One region of the Paenibacillus sp. FSL H8-0175 genome, then DNA from elsewhere that is predicted to be linked to it. Evidence: riboswitches for the same ligand, from Rfam matches in the RefSeq annotation. Region 1 holds a riboswitch; each other region holds the start of a gene.
What was found. Region 1 has a riboswitch for cyclic di-AMP ahead of MHH46_RS00540 (C40 family peptidase). Riboswitches for the same ligand answer to the same signal wherever they lie in the genome.
Positions count from the first base shown of each region.

Region 2: another riboswitch for cyclic di-AMP. It lies ahead of MHH46_RS10985 (KamA family radical SAM protein); the one in region 1 lies ahead of MHH46_RS00540 (C40 family peptidase).
Region 3: another riboswitch for cyclic di-AMP. It lies ahead of MHH46_RS27100 (alpha/beta fold hydrolase); the one in region 1 lies ahead of MHH46_RS00540 (C40 family peptidase).
Region 4: another riboswitch for cyclic di-AMP. It lies ahead of MHH46_RS02785 (hypothetical protein); the one in region 1 lies ahead of MHH46_RS00540 (C40 family peptidase).

Region 1 covers NZ_CP150299.1:111,573-115,263, forward strand. The annotation lists gene MHH46_RS00525 (4a-hydroxytetrahydrobiopterin dehydratase) at 61-348, shown strand; gene MHH46_RS00530 (cytochrome c) at 431-787, opposite strand; gene MHH46_RS00535 (GNAT family N-acetyltransferase) at 915-1,400, opposite strand; gene MHH46_RS00540 (C40 family peptidase) at 1,590-2,081, opposite strand; cyclic di-AMP (ydaO/yuaA leader) riboswitch at 2,087-2,229, opposite strand; gene MHH46_RS00545 (C40 family peptidase) at 2,592-3,020, opposite strand; cyclic di-AMP (ydaO/yuaA leader) riboswitch at 3,078-3,216, opposite strand; gene MHH46_RS00550 (hypothetical protein) at 3,435-3,691, opposite strand, start outside.
Region 2 covers NZ_CP150299.1:2,561,782-2,565,472, forward strand. The annotation lists gene MHH46_RS10980 (YafY family protein) at 1-675, opposite strand, end outside; gene MHH46_RS10985 (KamA family radical SAM protein) at 818-1,993, opposite strand; cyclic di-AMP (ydaO/yuaA leader) riboswitch at 2,129-2,270, opposite strand; gene MHH46_RS10990 (AraC family transcriptional regulator) at 2,319-3,691, opposite strand, start outside.
Region 3 covers NZ_CP150299.1:6,117,069-6,120,759, forward strand. The annotation lists gene selD (selenide, water dikinase SelD) at 1-404, opposite strand, end outside; gene MHH46_RS27100 (alpha/beta fold hydrolase) at 1,008-1,835, opposite strand; cyclic di-AMP (ydaO/yuaA leader) riboswitch at 1,923-2,109, opposite strand; partial or broken gene MHH46_RS27105 (glyoxalase) at 2,356-2,466, shown strand; gene MHH46_RS27110 (hypothetical protein) at 2,544-2,717, opposite strand; gene MHH46_RS27115 (Nif3-like dinuclear metal center hexameric protein) at 2,802-3,596, opposite strand; gene MHH46_RS27120 (alpha-glucuronidase family glycosyl hydrolase) at 3,621-3,691, opposite strand, start outside.
Region 4 covers NZ_CP150299.1:624,885-628,575, reverse strand. The annotation lists gene kdpF (K(+)-transporting ATPase subunit F) at 1-74, opposite strand, end outside; gene MHH46_RS02790 (hypothetical protein) at 201-617, opposite strand; cyclic di-AMP (ydaO/yuaA leader) riboswitch at 868-1,057, opposite strand; cyclic di-AMP (ydaO/yuaA leader) riboswitch at 1,477-1,641, shown strand; gene MHH46_RS02785 (hypothetical protein) at 1,710-2,264, shown strand; gene MHH46_RS02780 (hypothetical protein) at 2,279-2,800, shown strand; gene MHH46_RS02775 (hypothetical protein) at 2,934-3,293, shown strand.

The sequences.
Region 1 (3,691 bases):
CTAAGACAAGTAAAGGGAACTGCGCACTTTACTGCAATTTTTTGTAAGGGAGGAAACGAATTGTTATTTACGGAAGAGGAACTGCGTGAGGAGATCACCAAGCTAGAGGGCTGGAAGCTGGAAGATAACGTTATGGTACGAAAATATATGTTCAGCCAATATATGAAGGGCATTGCGTTTGTTGATGAAGTAGCCACGATTTCAGAAGCCTTCGATCATCATCCACATATTACGATTGATTATAAAACAGTTACACTGCGACTTGAATCTAATGAAGAAGATGGGATTACGGCTCTAGATCTTCGAGAGGCGCATCAATTTAATGAAGCCTTTGAAAAAAATCACTAGTTTAGCCGAAATCATAAAATAAACGCCCGTGCAGAGATAGTCACCTATCTCATACACGGGCGTTTTTAGTTGCTTGGGTGGGTTACTTTTTCTCTGAGAGCCAGAGTGCGACGTTGGCGATCTCTTCAGGCGCTAGTTTCTCCTTAAAGGAAGGCATTTGGCCACGTCCTTTAGTGACGATGCTATAGATTTCCTCAGCGTCATGCTGGCCACCTTCATTCTGAAGACTTGGTCCAACTCCACCTTGAAGCTGATCGCCGTGACAGGTGATACAGCTGGCTTTCACGGTTGCTTCTGCCTTTGCTGCGTCCAGTTGAACTACCGGCATCGTGGGCTTATTTTCTTCCGCTACCTCTTCTTTACCCGGAAGTGTAAACATGAGTACTACCGCAAAGGCACAGGCGGCAAAAAACAAACCGCTCATGATCCATTTCTGCATCCCAATTCGTCCCTTCTATGTAAGCTGCTCCCTACATTATAGCTTATGGTGAAGCGTTATCATAGGGTTTGTGACAAAAAAATGAACGAGAATACAATCATTCTCATGAAATATATGGTATTTAATATCATTTGTCATAGACCATGCAATAAAAAGGTTTGTCTCCTGTAGGTGTGCGGCGTTCATACGTATCTGTAATCGTAAATCCACATTTTTGATAAGTTCGAATGGCGCGTTGGTTCCAGGTCAGGACTTCTAGATCTATCTCACGATCAGGATAACGATTCAAGGCTGTCTGGACGATGGCATCTACGAATAGTTTGCCTAAACCATGGCCGCATAGATCGGGGCGCATCCCAACTCCTAAACGAACGACTCCTTCCATCGGGAACAACTGTGCGAATCCGCACAAAATCTCTTGTTCATTTAATATGGAGATATATTGTTCCTCCCGGAGCTGCGGATCGCCAAACTCGATGCCAAGAGCCTGCATCTGCTCCCACGGCATCCAGCCATAAATATTATATGGGGGCGTATAGCTCCACTTACAAATAGCTTCTCCGTGAATTGCCTCCATAGGAACAACATGAAAAGTTACCGAGGGATTTATCATAAGGTCAACGATCTCCTTTCACGAGGACATTGCTATATTACTAATTATATACAAAATGGGGGAGGTTCGACTCAGAAACTTTATATGAGAGGAATGTTTTACAAATTATGAGAGGGGTAAATAAGTAATAAGACAAAAAAACAAGCTCTCCTCCAAGAGTTACCTTGGAAAAGAGCCTATGTACGTTACTTATTGGACATCATCATTGTCTTCCGATTCAGCAGCAACCGATTGGTAAGCGTCTGTGCTCATAATGCGCTTAGCACCAACGTAGCGTTTCACGTAGTAGCTATCACTCAGAGAGCTAATCGTAACACCGCGTGAGGTAGAAGCGTGTGCGAACTTACCTTCACCGACATAAATGCCGACATGGGAGACACCTTTGCCACTTGTATTGAAGAATACAAGATCTCCGGCTCTTATATCATCACGGGAGATTGCTGTGCCCATTTGATATTGGGAACCTGATTGGTGTGGAAGGTTAATGCCAATCTTATCAAACACATACATTGTAAATCCGGAGCAATCAAATCCGTTAGTGGATATACCGCCGGATACGTATTTAGTACCGATGGCCTTGTCAATCACTTTATCCATTTTGGAATCTGCGAAAGCGCTTCCTGCTCCGATGGTGAGGATGATGGAAAAGCTTAGTACTGCTGCTGCTAACTTCTTCTTCAAAAGTGTATACCCCTTCCAAATGCCTACGAGGTTAGCTTAAGGGTTCGGTTGAAGGTCCCCTATGACCCCTCTATATAATGGAGGTCAATTCACCCAAAGTTGGTTCCCCCGTTTTCCTAATAGTTAGGAAACTCGGCTCATACTGTTGATTAGGATTAGCTTGTAATCAATACATGACAAAACCTTTGTAAATAACAACTTAATGATTACAAAAATGTTACTAAAATCTCACTGCGCTAATTGTAACAAACAGAAAGCCGCTTGGCAATCGTTTTTAACATATTAATGCAGAAAAATTGGCATTTTTACGGTAGAAAGGCATATGTAAGCGTTAATAATGACCTAATTTTTAATATAATTGCAATTTTTATCAAATAAACGTGTTTCAATTGGGCTCTATTAGTGTAAAAATATATTATGGAAAAAAGAAAAACCCGAATTTGATTACGGGAATAATCAGATTCAGGTTCATATAGTTGTAATTATGAGGTTATAGTTGTGAGGAAGGTTTCAATCGAAGGCTACAGCTTGATAAGCTGAAGTACTCATTACTCTTTTAGCGCCAACATAACGATTGGCCCAGTAGGCCTGACTGAGTGAAGTGATGGTCACTCCACGCGAAGAGGACGATTGTGCGAATTTTCCGTTTCCAACATAAATGCCGACATGGGATACTCCATTGCCAAGTGTGTTAAAGAACACTAGATCACCAGAACGCAGATTGCTTTTGGATACAGCAGTTCCAACGCTATATTGAGCTTTTGATGTACGAGGTAAAGTAAGACCCACATTCTTGAATACATATTTTGTAAATCCAGAGCAATCAAATCCGGCAGTGCTTGTACCTCCGGTTTTATAGGCAACTCCAATAGTCTTTGAGATTACAGTGTCCATCTTAGAGTCGGCAAAGGCGCTTCCTCCACCAATAGATAATGCCATTACAAGTCCTAGCGCCGCAGCGACGCATTTTTTTCTTAAATTATGTCTTTTCAAAAGATGTACTCCTTCCAAGGCCTGCGAGGTTAGCTTAAGGGTTCGGTAGAAGATTCCCTATGATCCCTGTAAAGCGAGATCAATTCACCCAAAATATGGTTCCCCCACTTCCCGGTGCAAAGGAATTAGGCGTGTTAAGCACCAAGAGAATGACGTTTCGACAGTTACACTTACGATAAATACATTTAGTTATGTAGGAATCGTTTCAATTGATTACAAAATTGTTACTAATAGCACAGGACTTATTGTAACAGAGCTTTTATGATTTTGCAAATACTCTTAAGTTATCCGTAATGAGAAAAAGTCCCAGCTCCTGAATACAGGAATTGGGACCTTTTTATTATGTCAAATAAGGTTAATTTATTGTGGAAATGCTTTGCTACACCATAGATGATATTGTGCAGAGATTCCCCACATTTTTAAGAGCGTAGAAGGTAGTGGTGAGATTTGCCGTATTATAAGTGCCGGCAGGCCGGGACAGAACAGACCCGTCAGTCCGCACACTAGCAGTAAGAGCAAGCCTCCCGCACCAAGTACAATGGAAACACCTATAGCAGGAATCAGTGACCGCAAGCAGATGAACAGTGAGGAGAACATTCCTGTACCGCCGGTGTAAC
Region 2 (3,691 bases), 2.5 Mb from region 1:
CCGGATCACTATTTCCTCCACCTGATCTGCCCTGTTTGAACAGCCGGCCTCTTTGGGTACCTCATGTTGCGAATGAAAGGTATCCTGCGTCAGGAACAAATTCAGCATCCGGGAAAGTCGGAACTCCCGATAGTCCTGCCGAGCCCGGCAATAACCATAGATGTACCAGTTGCTATATTTAAAATGAAGCTTTACTGGTTCCATTTCACGGGTTGTACGTTCATTTTTTACACTGATGTAATCAAAACGGACAACATTTCGTTCCGCAATAGCCGCACGTAAAAGAGGAAGTGCGTCAGGATCCGTACGCCGGGTTTCAAGATCCACCGCGAGACTAGAGGTCTGTGGCTCCGTTCCAATCGTTTGCAGCCGTTCAATGGTTCCTTGCGTATGCTCATCTTCAAACACGGAAGAAAGACTGTTAAGTACAGTAATCAGAGAAGTGACATCATACGAACGGAGCAGGCTTTTATCCATTTTATATCCGTCCATGATGCCATATCCACCTTTAGTACCCTGATACGATACGACCGGGATGCCAGCGGCACAAATCACATCGATATCCCTATAGATTGTTCGCTGGGAAACCTGAAACTCTTCAGCCAGCTTGGAGGCAGATAAAACTTCGTGGTTCAATAGTTTATAGATCATAGAAATCAATCGTTCCAATTTCATGTGTGCATTCCCACCCATTAGTCCATTTCGTGTTACAGCGTGATTATATCATAGATTTTTTCGGGCTAATTTTGGGCGGGAGGAGTTTTGTTGTTGGTGATGAAGAAATATCCTATGACAGAGTCTGACAGAGTTGATTAATCTATTTACAGATTAAATCCGCAGGCTCGCCTGATAAATCATTAACAGAAATAATAGCATCGTTTTTTTTCACAGGTGGGGTCCAATATTGCTCATTCCCAGGCAGGTCATCGAACCATTCGGCGTCCTTTGGACAATCTAGAATCATAAACTTTCCGTATTCCTGATCTCTGGATTGATGGTATTTGAGATAGGCTTTTCCGTTATCAATGGCGAGAATTTCTATTTTTCCTGAGGTGTGGCTCATGGATAAGCGTACTCTTTTGCCAAGTCCTGAGGTTCTGGCTTTGGCTTCTTCTACAATTTGATAGACTTGCTCGAGCGGTAATACGAAATCCCGGTTTCCGGCTACGGGCCGGTTCACAAAGAAGTAGTAGGGTGTAACGCCAGCCCATGAAAGCCGGTCCAGTAGTTCCCCTAAAATAACGGGATCATCGTTGATGCCTTTGAGGATGGGGGTCTGATTTACGACAATTGCCCCTGCGTTGTGGAGAGCTTTAAATGCTTTTTTGGCTTCAGGTGTGATTTCACGAGGATGATTGATGTGCGCCATAACATAGATTCGTTTGTCTTCGGTAGAGTAAGTACGAATCAGCTCCAGCAGTTCTTCGTCTTCAGAGATCCGCATCGGATTAAATACGGGAATTTTGGAACCCAGTCTAATGATCTTAACATGCTCAATGCTTCTTAGATTTTCAATAATGGATCTTAGCTTCGGTGTGGAGAGAATTAAACTGTCCCCGCCCGTAAGAAGTACGTTGTTAATCTCCGGATTATTTGCGATATACTCCAAGCCCGGAGAGACATCAGCCATCGCCTCTTTCACGTCATTTCGGAAAAGACGCTTACGGAAACAGTAGCGGCAATAAGCCCCGCAGACCTCGGATACAATCAGTAGTGCAGTGGTTCTATACTTGTGCTGACAACCAGGTACCACATAATTCGTGTCCTCATCGGAGGCGTCCCAGCGCCCATACTCCAGCAGTTCACCTTCGTTAGGAATAACCAGCTTACGGATGGGATCATTTGGATCATCCCAGTTAATTAAAGACAGATAGTAGTCATTTACACGAAAAACAAATTTGTCCGTAATTTCTTTCAGATTCTCTTTTTCCAGCTCAGACAACATAGCTATTTTGTTAATATCCGTGAAGTACTTTACCTTTTGCACGTACATCTCTCCTTTGTCTCGTAGTGTGAGAAAAATGAGGGAGCCTTAGTGTCAAAGGCCAATCTACTGCCAGCAGGGTCCAAAAAAGCACGAAAAGAGACCCTTAGCAAGGGTCTCTGGTTATGTAAATAACATGGAAAGCAGACCCATCCACTGCTGACGAGGTTAGCTGACGGACTCGGGTAAGATGGTACCCTACATTCTAATGCTCAATGATTCGCCCCAATTAACTGGTTCCCCCGCTTTTCAACTGTAAAAGTTGGAAATTAAGCGTAGATAAAGTATACCCTATCAAGTTTTGATAAGTCAAAAGAGAATCCTAGATTCACTTTCAATTGTTAGCGCTACTTCCGCCGAGTAGTTTAGGCAACAGCGTTAGCAGCTTCTCCCGGGTTAACGCATCACTAGAGTTCCATTTGCTTCCGTCGAGCAGATAAACATGTCCCTGACGTACTGCCGGGAGATTGTTCCAAAGTGAACTGTCTAGTAATCGTTCCATCGCAGCTCGCGAGTCTTTGCGTTCCGGAATGAGCATGAAGATATGATCTCCGGCGTAGGCAGGCAGTCGTGTTGGATCAACTTCGGCGAACCCTAACTCTTCGTCCAATATGGCCTGGATCTCTTCGGTCGGTTGTAAACCACATGGGGCATAAAGCGCAGTGGAGAATCCGGACATTCCCATAGCATACAGATGATCTCCATGATCATAGACCAAAGCAGAGGCGGTTTCTCCAACTTGGAGGGTTGTCGTGTAAAGCTGCTGCCACATGGCAGCGTTTTTGATTGTGAATGACTCCAGCCATGCTTCGGCTTCGCGCTGTTTACCTAGCCAACTGCCTAGTGTCCGCATTCGTTTGTCGAGAGATGCAAATGAATCAAAGGTGAGTGTCGGAGCGATACCAGAAACTGCTCTGTAGGCTCTTTCATCACTATTTGCCAAAATGATCAAATCTGGGTTTAGGGAAGCGGTCAACTGCGGGTCCAGTGGAAACCCGACGTTGGCGAGCTTCTTAAGCCGATGTTTATAGACGCTGTTCCGGGCGAACGCTTCATCTCCACCGATAGGCTTTACGCCTAACGCGAGAAGGTCGCCAAGTGTTTCGCCATGATAGACAATACGTTTCGCTCGCTCTGGAATCTCCACCTCATGACCCGTCCAATCCTTGACGGTAAGCTTACGACCTTTCTGATGTGCATATTGTCCGGGTGTAACTCCGGTTTTTTGCCGAAAGCGGCGGCTAAAATAGTATTCGTCCGAGAAGCCGACCAGTCTGGCGATTTCCCGCAGTGGTTCAGTCGATTCCTGCAGGAATCGTTTGGAATGATTAATGCGCAGATCCGTCAGGTATTCAAGCGGCTTTTTACCCGTAAGCTGCTGAAAGATCGGTGTATATTGCCAGATTGATATTCCCGCCAGTTCAGCTAACTGCTTCACGGTGATACTCTCTGTATAATGCTCCTGAATGAATGTTATGGTCTTTTCTACGGATTCCGTAGGACTTGGCAGGTGTTTGGAAGGGTAATTATGCTCAAAAAGTAGCAGCAGCAATTCTTGGAATTTTAATTGTCGCTTGAATTGTTGTACATCATCGGTGTTATTCCTGTTCATGAGCAGGTCTTCGACTAGTCGGATTACCTTGGTGAACGGGTGCACAATTAACTCCCGTCTGCCGGAAAGCAGCTCTCCAGAATATCGTTTAGGAT
Region 3 (3,691 bases), 1.2 Mb from region 1:
GCTCCTGCTTCCTGTACTTTATCCGCTGCACCGCGCAAAATGTCACCAAGAACGCTTTTATCTAAAACAGAAATAGGAAAGGCCACAATATTAAGCACCGTAAGCGGCTTTCCACCCATCGCATAAATATCGCTTAATGCATTGGCTGCTGCAATTTGACCAAATGAATAGGGATCATCCACGATCGGCGTGAAAAAATCAACAGTTTGCACTAACGCTAATTCATCACTTAAACGATACACCCCTGCATCATCACTAGTATCAAGACCTACAAGTAGATCCGGGTTAGGAACAGTTGGTGGCAGACTACGAATAACCTGCATGAGATCGGCGGGACCGATTTTGCAGCCGCAGCCCCCTTTTGAAGATAATGAAGTCAGTTTTATAGTTTCAGCTTGAGACATCATGACTCAGCTCCTTTAGTATGAATTATCTTAATCTTACACGAGTAGATCGCATTGTACAAAATGCAAGAGTAGCAGATGCGTTGCTTACTACGCCTCCTTCTATACACTTACCTTCACTACTTAGGGCCTACAGTTCTTTCCCACGTCGGGTGAGCTATATTTGGTGCTGTGGTAGGGTAGGGACATTAAGTAGCGTTCTAGGTACAATATGCTTGTAAATGTTCAACATCCATCGGTTAGTAAAATAACCAAAGGCTGGCTCATTCGTAGATTTCACTACGGATAAGCCAGCCTTTAATTGGATGTCCATTATATTAGGGAAATCCTCCCTAATGTTCATCGATAATCGCTTTAAAATGAGGTTTTTAGGGAATTCCTCCCTAAAAATTCATGCAAATACCCATTTATGGCTAAAAACATCCTATTATTAGGGAGGATTTCCCTAATCTACGTTCTAGGAGCCATAATCTCCTTCATTTTAGGGAGAATTCCCCTAAAGTTCTTCCCAGAAAGACGACCCATAGCCAGCTCATTCCGCCCTGGCTATGGGACGCCTATTTTCTCACTTAAACGCTTCGCTTGTGAAGGTCTCCCTATAGATCAGCTAATCTGCTGACTGCCCTGCTGCTTCTCTAAGAAACGCTGAAGAATCGCATTGAATTGCTCCGGCTGGCACAGATTACTTGGATCTAATGCGTTCGGAATAATCGCCAACTGCGCCTGCGGCAGCTGAGACACCATTTCCTTCATACAATTCACTCCAAATTCATTAAAGTCCCCCACAATACATAATGCAGGACGTTTAAAAGCCTTTAAACATCTGGTGTAATCAACATGGCTCGTAGCCAGCCTTTGCCGATATAACTCCCGGGGGCGTTTGTCCAGCAGTCCTCTTCTAATCTCATTGTAGGCCAGACTCCAGCGCTCTCGGTACATCATCCGAATCGAAGGCAACACCAGCTCGCTTGGGAGATAATACATTAGTAAACTGCAATATGCTGCCATAGTTTGTATTTTCCCTACTATTGTTGATCCGTGAGTCCTACAAAAGCTATCCGCGACCACAATTGCTTTTACACGCTCAGGATATTGTTTGGCAATATGCTGAACGACTAAGCCACCATAGGCGATTCCTACAAAAACTGCTTCACGGATACCTAGGTCATTCAACAGCATAATCAGATCCAGACATTGCGTCTCAATAATCTCATGTGGGGCCTCCAGCAGTTTACCAGACTTGCCATTCCCCCGTAAATCGCACAAAATCACTTTATATTTATCGGAAAAATACTCCAGCTGTGGTTTGAACATACTGTGTGTTAATCCATGTCCATGGATAAACACAACCGGAGTGCCAGTTCCATTGATTTCATAATAGAGCGAAGTTCCGTTCAGTTTAGCGATAGGCAAAGGTAACACCTCTTTCATAATAAATTCTACGACTATATCTGCTTAAAAACGCAGCAAAAAACCACAGAGGGATTCTCTGTGGCTATTCATCACTAAACACGCCATTCATCCTCTCTCCATACGCTTACGAGGTTAGCTGTCGGATTCGGGCAGTGAGAGTTGCCCTACCTGCAGGGATGCATATTATGCACCCGGAACAGGATTCACCCCATAACCAGTGCCGACTCTCACATCGGCTGCCAGTTGTTGGTTCCCCCGCTTTCCAGAAACGGAAATTAAGCGGATTGCTTATGTAATTGTAAATTTAAGATAATTCTCAGTTCTGAGATGAATCATACTCTTGTAAGGTTTTCTTGTAAAGGAGGGCTCTGGTCAAAATAATGTTGAAAGCAATGCTTTTCATTTCATATTAAGCATACTCTTCATTTTCTCTTTCTTTTGCTCTTGTTTACTCGTTTTCTTTAGAAAAACAGCTCTGAAGCAAGCGAAAAAGGGGGTGATTCACCAGTACTTTCCTATTTAATAAGAAACGACAATCTTCAATACCAATATTGGGCCAGTTTCTGTACCTTGGGGTGTTCGTCGTTTCTATGTCCCCGATCCGTTTGGCAAGCTTGTTAATATTATTTCACATGAACAGCACGAATGATTTCATAAAAAAGAAAAAAGCTAAGCAGAATCAGAGATCTCCCCCTGTCCACTTAGCTTCCTTTTACAATACTATGGCTACAAAAGATCGGCGTTTTTCAATGCATGCTCCCAGCTTGGAAAAAAGAACAGCGCACTTCTCATAAGCTCTGGGTCGCTTTGCTTTACTTGTTTTTTACTGATTGAGCTTCCGTCGCTTTGCAGCTTTTTGATCCGACTTAATACTTCATCAGCCTCCAAAGGAATTTCCATTGAAACACTCCTTTCTCAGTGACCTGTTTCCCTTCATTTTCTCCATAATATGTTTATTTATTCCGTACTCTTAATTTTCCCAGATTAAACCATCTGATAGATGGGTTGTTCAGCAATGAACCGGGTAGGAAGCATGGGATATTTGTCTGCTAAGATTTCAGCTAAATATTTCATCCCCGGCGCTTCACTCTCCGCATGACCCAACATGATGAGCGCTTTAGATCTGCCTTGGTGCCCTGCATCCCGCACATATTCCGGAGTCTCCCACTCTGGTCCCTCTCCAGCGATAATTAAATCAAGATTGTGATCATTAAAAAGCGGAATAGCCATCATCCCACCTCCTCTGTAACCTACTAATATCCCTACGCGTTTGCAGGACAGAGACAGGTCACCAGCAGCGCGTACATAAGAGATGCCTAGCTTACTTTTAATATACTGAGCAGCTTCCATTACAGTCATAGCAGGAATAGTGAGAATCGTAGCAGCCGCTTGCTGCTCTTCCACATAGTCTGACCAATCCAGCTCTCGCAGCAAACCCATCATAATCCCATCCGGCTCTTGCCGATGCCAATAATCATGATAACGAAAAATAGCTATTGGGGAATGTTCGATCAGACTTTTTTTCGCATGATAAACCGGATCACCTTCTAACCACTCGCTCGCTGCATGATGGCTATAAAATACACCTTCATGCGTGATCAGCAAATTGGCTCCTAACGCTATTGCTTGCTCCACAATATTTTGTGTGGCAGAGAAGGCCGTAATAATCCCTGTGACTTCAGTTTCCGGTTCCCCTGGGTTCAGAATATCCACAGTCCCTTCTACCTGTTCCACAGTTCCCATTAAATCTTTCAAAATCGCTCTAATCGTGAGGCTCACTATCATCATCCCTCGAATCGAAATCTAATAAATCTTTCTGCCTTTAAGATCCTCATTTCCGCTCTTACGGTAAAAATACGTATTGATCCGATCTC
Region 4 (3,691 bases), 510 kb from region 1:
AATTTCTCAGGATGAATCAACGCGTAAACCAGATATATAAACAACAGTAGGGTAACAGCGATTACTAGAATCACAGCTTATCCCTCCCCGTATCCTCAACTACACCTGCGCACCAGCGCATAAAACCATAAAATAACCCGTAAATTACAGCTAACGAAGCCACCATATACAGATCCATCATATCTTCCGCACTCCTTCCATTATCCTTGATGAGGTGATCTATCAATTAGAAAATCAGCATCACCACTATGGGAATAGATTACATAGCTCGCACCAAGTCTTTTATAGACCAATCTAGGATTTATTGAACTTGTAATCACAAAAATCGGCTGTGTCGTCCAGGTACGGCACATCTGAATATAGCGGCAGCAAAGCGGAAAGCTGCTCTCAAACAGATATACCCTGCCTACCGGGAACGATGGGCGAAACCAAGTGCTCTGATGGCGGGTATCCACTAGAATAACCTGCTCAATCCCGAGCTCCTCAAGTAAAGCTTTCTCAGCCACATTGTTGGTTAATCCCGCCATCTTAATACCCCTGAACTTCAGAAGTTTAATGAAATGTTCTCCCGCCTTTGTAGGCGCACATACAAGCACATATTCATTCTGATCCGTCATCTTTTTTCTCCTCCTGCTCATTTACAACAAGGAGGCAACGAAAATCTCCGAAAGGATGTTGACCTATCGTCATTTTCGGGCACAACCTAAAGCTCGGTTGTGTCACGTCATTAGACGCTGCCTTACAAATACCGCTAATGATGAATTTAGCGACCTCTTAGGGGAGGCCTCCATAAATGCTTTGCTTCTAAGAGCACAGCAAAAAGCCACAAAGGATCTCCTCTGTGGCTCGCTAGCGGTCACATTGCACTCATCCTCTCTCCATACGCTTACGAGGTTAGCTGTCGGATTCGGGCGGTGAGAGTCGCCCTACCTGTATAGATGCGAGCTCACTCACACCCTCTACAGGATTCACCCCATAACCGGCTTCCGACTCTCACATCGGCTGCCGATTGTTGGTTCCCCCGCTTTCCTTACCGGAAATTAAGCGGATCAAATATTCGATTGTCGTTGAAACAGGAGTAATCATACTCTTATGCACGAAGACTTGTAAAACCTGAATGATGCCAAAATAATGCAAATTAAAAACTATTTTCCCATTAGATAGCGCTTACTTGATATCTAATCTCTCTATATCTCTTGTTTACTCGAGTTTGGAGCGTTTAATCGCTATCTATAATACATGTGATTTTATTCACCTTTTTAGAGCGAAAATACTGCAAATTCCCATTATAGGTAGAAACGCAAGAAGCTGAGGCTGAGCGAGAAAGAGGCGCGATAACACGCCATAAATACCTATTTACCTCGTTTTTCAGTCGTAGTCGGCAGGATATGGTTAAAATTGCTCTAAAAGAACATTTTCCGTTTTTTACAGAAAATCTTGAAAAGAGTATGATTCGGGTTGAATCTAATTCATGAAAAACAATCAACGCTGAGTTCCTGCATTCGCAGGGAACGGGGGAACCATCAGGCCATCTGGCCTACTTGGGGTGAATCCAAAGGAGACTGCATAAGTCTCAATAGGTAGGGCGACTCTCACCGTCCGAATCCGACAGCTAACCTCGTAAGCGTAAAGAGAGAGACCCTTGATCCGCCACGCTTTGGCCCAGGTATATCTGCCTGTAATCCAAAACCGCAGCAGAGGTCCTCCTCTTGCTGCGGTTTTTGCGTTACCTAAGCTTATTAGGTGATAGCACGCTGGATGGGGTGAATGTTTTGAAGCACTATTATTTAGGGATACATCAAGGGCTGCTTGAGCCGATAAGTCTAAATTACGTTTGTTTCGGGGCCTTGTGGTTCGAAGAACATAATCACAGGTACATTGTAGGCTATGCATTTGGCCAGAACCAGATCCAAGCCCTTCGCCAGTTCAGCACACCTTCTTCTTGTAAAGACTGTTTAGACTCTAAGATTGTATATGAGATATATAAAAAAATTCGAGAACAACAGCAGCAGCAGGATTGGTCATCACACCAAAAGCTCCCGTGGTTTACAGCCTTCAAGGAGCCTTGGAAAGATGTAAGCGCCGGTTGGTATGTCTTGAGATCCCGCAGCACCTTTCCCTTACATCTATCTGTTATACGAAAAGAGAAGTTCCGACTATGGCTAGAGCATACCGCAGTCTGTGAGAATAAAATGGAGATGCTCGCTTGTGTAGAAAAGGCTAGTGTCACTCATCATGTTGACTTAAAGCTTTTGGAAATCTAAGGAGGAACCCTACTATGGACCAGCGCAGACTATCCCGCATTGAAGTATTTGTATTGGATGAACCCGAGCCTATTCACTATGGAATGGAAGGGGCTGAAGGCTGCCGTTATGGTATTCTGAAGCTCACCTGTAAGGGAGGCTGCAGTTGGGGGGCTTGTCTGATCTCTGCCAACACCAAAAATTTCGATCTTATTAAATGGAGTTCTTTTTTACGGGCCATCTGTCATTGCCGTCTTGAAGAAGCGCTGGATAAGGTCCGCCGCGAAGGTTCAGATTGGGAGCAGGTTAAGCTTGAGCTAGTTCAGGGTGCTTTGCAGGATTTAAAGGCCAAGCTCCAGGGTAAATCCTTGGCAGGGCATATTCAGCAAGGGCGTCTGTACAGTGTTGCAGCAGGGGGGAGCAATTCCAGAAGTGAACGGCTCTACTACAAACCTTCCAAAGCTTTATCCACTGCCTCCCAGCAGAAACACAGTTGCCCGGAACCAGACACCGCCGATCTCATCAATAAATCCATCTCTTACTTTTCTATATTATAGATTCAAGCAAATCTCTCAATCTGAAAGGATCGTGTTCACCATGCCTGACCCCTTACCTCCCGAGTCCACCTACAGTACTAAATTTGCAGAGTGTGTTCAAAAGTATACTAATGAAGTCTACGTACTTAGTTCCATGTTGTTAGAACAATCTAATGAGGCAGACAAGATTACTATCCGCACCTTCACAGAGCTTCATAAAATATATCGTCAGGATGATTTTGATCCTCAGTTATTCTCTATCCACGCTTACCGCACTTGTATTCACCAGTGTGCTGATTCTTTTGCCCGGCGCTCGCTTCTATCGGCTAAGGCATTACCTTGGGAGGAACAGCTTGTGAAGGTCATGTGGTACGGCCTAAAGCTGCCTCTTTCTCAAATAAGCATTATTCTGCAAAAAAGTGTTCCCGCACTGAAAACACAGCTTAGAGCTCTACGGGAGCAGATGACCACCCAAACGGATATACTAACGAGCGCAAATCTTTCTATAATTTAGTCACTGACTAGAATTCAGACAATCTTTAAGCGCATGAAGCATCTAACGGACTCAGGAGCCTTTAATTGAAGCTTTTCCACAAATATGGCCGGCGTTCGGACTCCAGTAGAAATCCCGAGCGATGAATTTCTCGGATCGTCTTAAAGCAAGCCCTAATCATCTTCCACCAAGGCTTACGGACCCAGATGACGTTATTTGCACGTTTATCGCCTTTTGAGCATAGTATCGGACTCCAATGCAACTATTTGGTTAAAAGAGCTACTAATTCACCCTTTTTCATGCCAATAGCGACTATAGTGTCCGATATCTTGCCAAATCTCGATGATTGTTGCATTTAAGTGCTGCTGGGTCCGTTAGCTATATCAGCTCGTATACAAAGAGATTGCCAACTCAAAAAC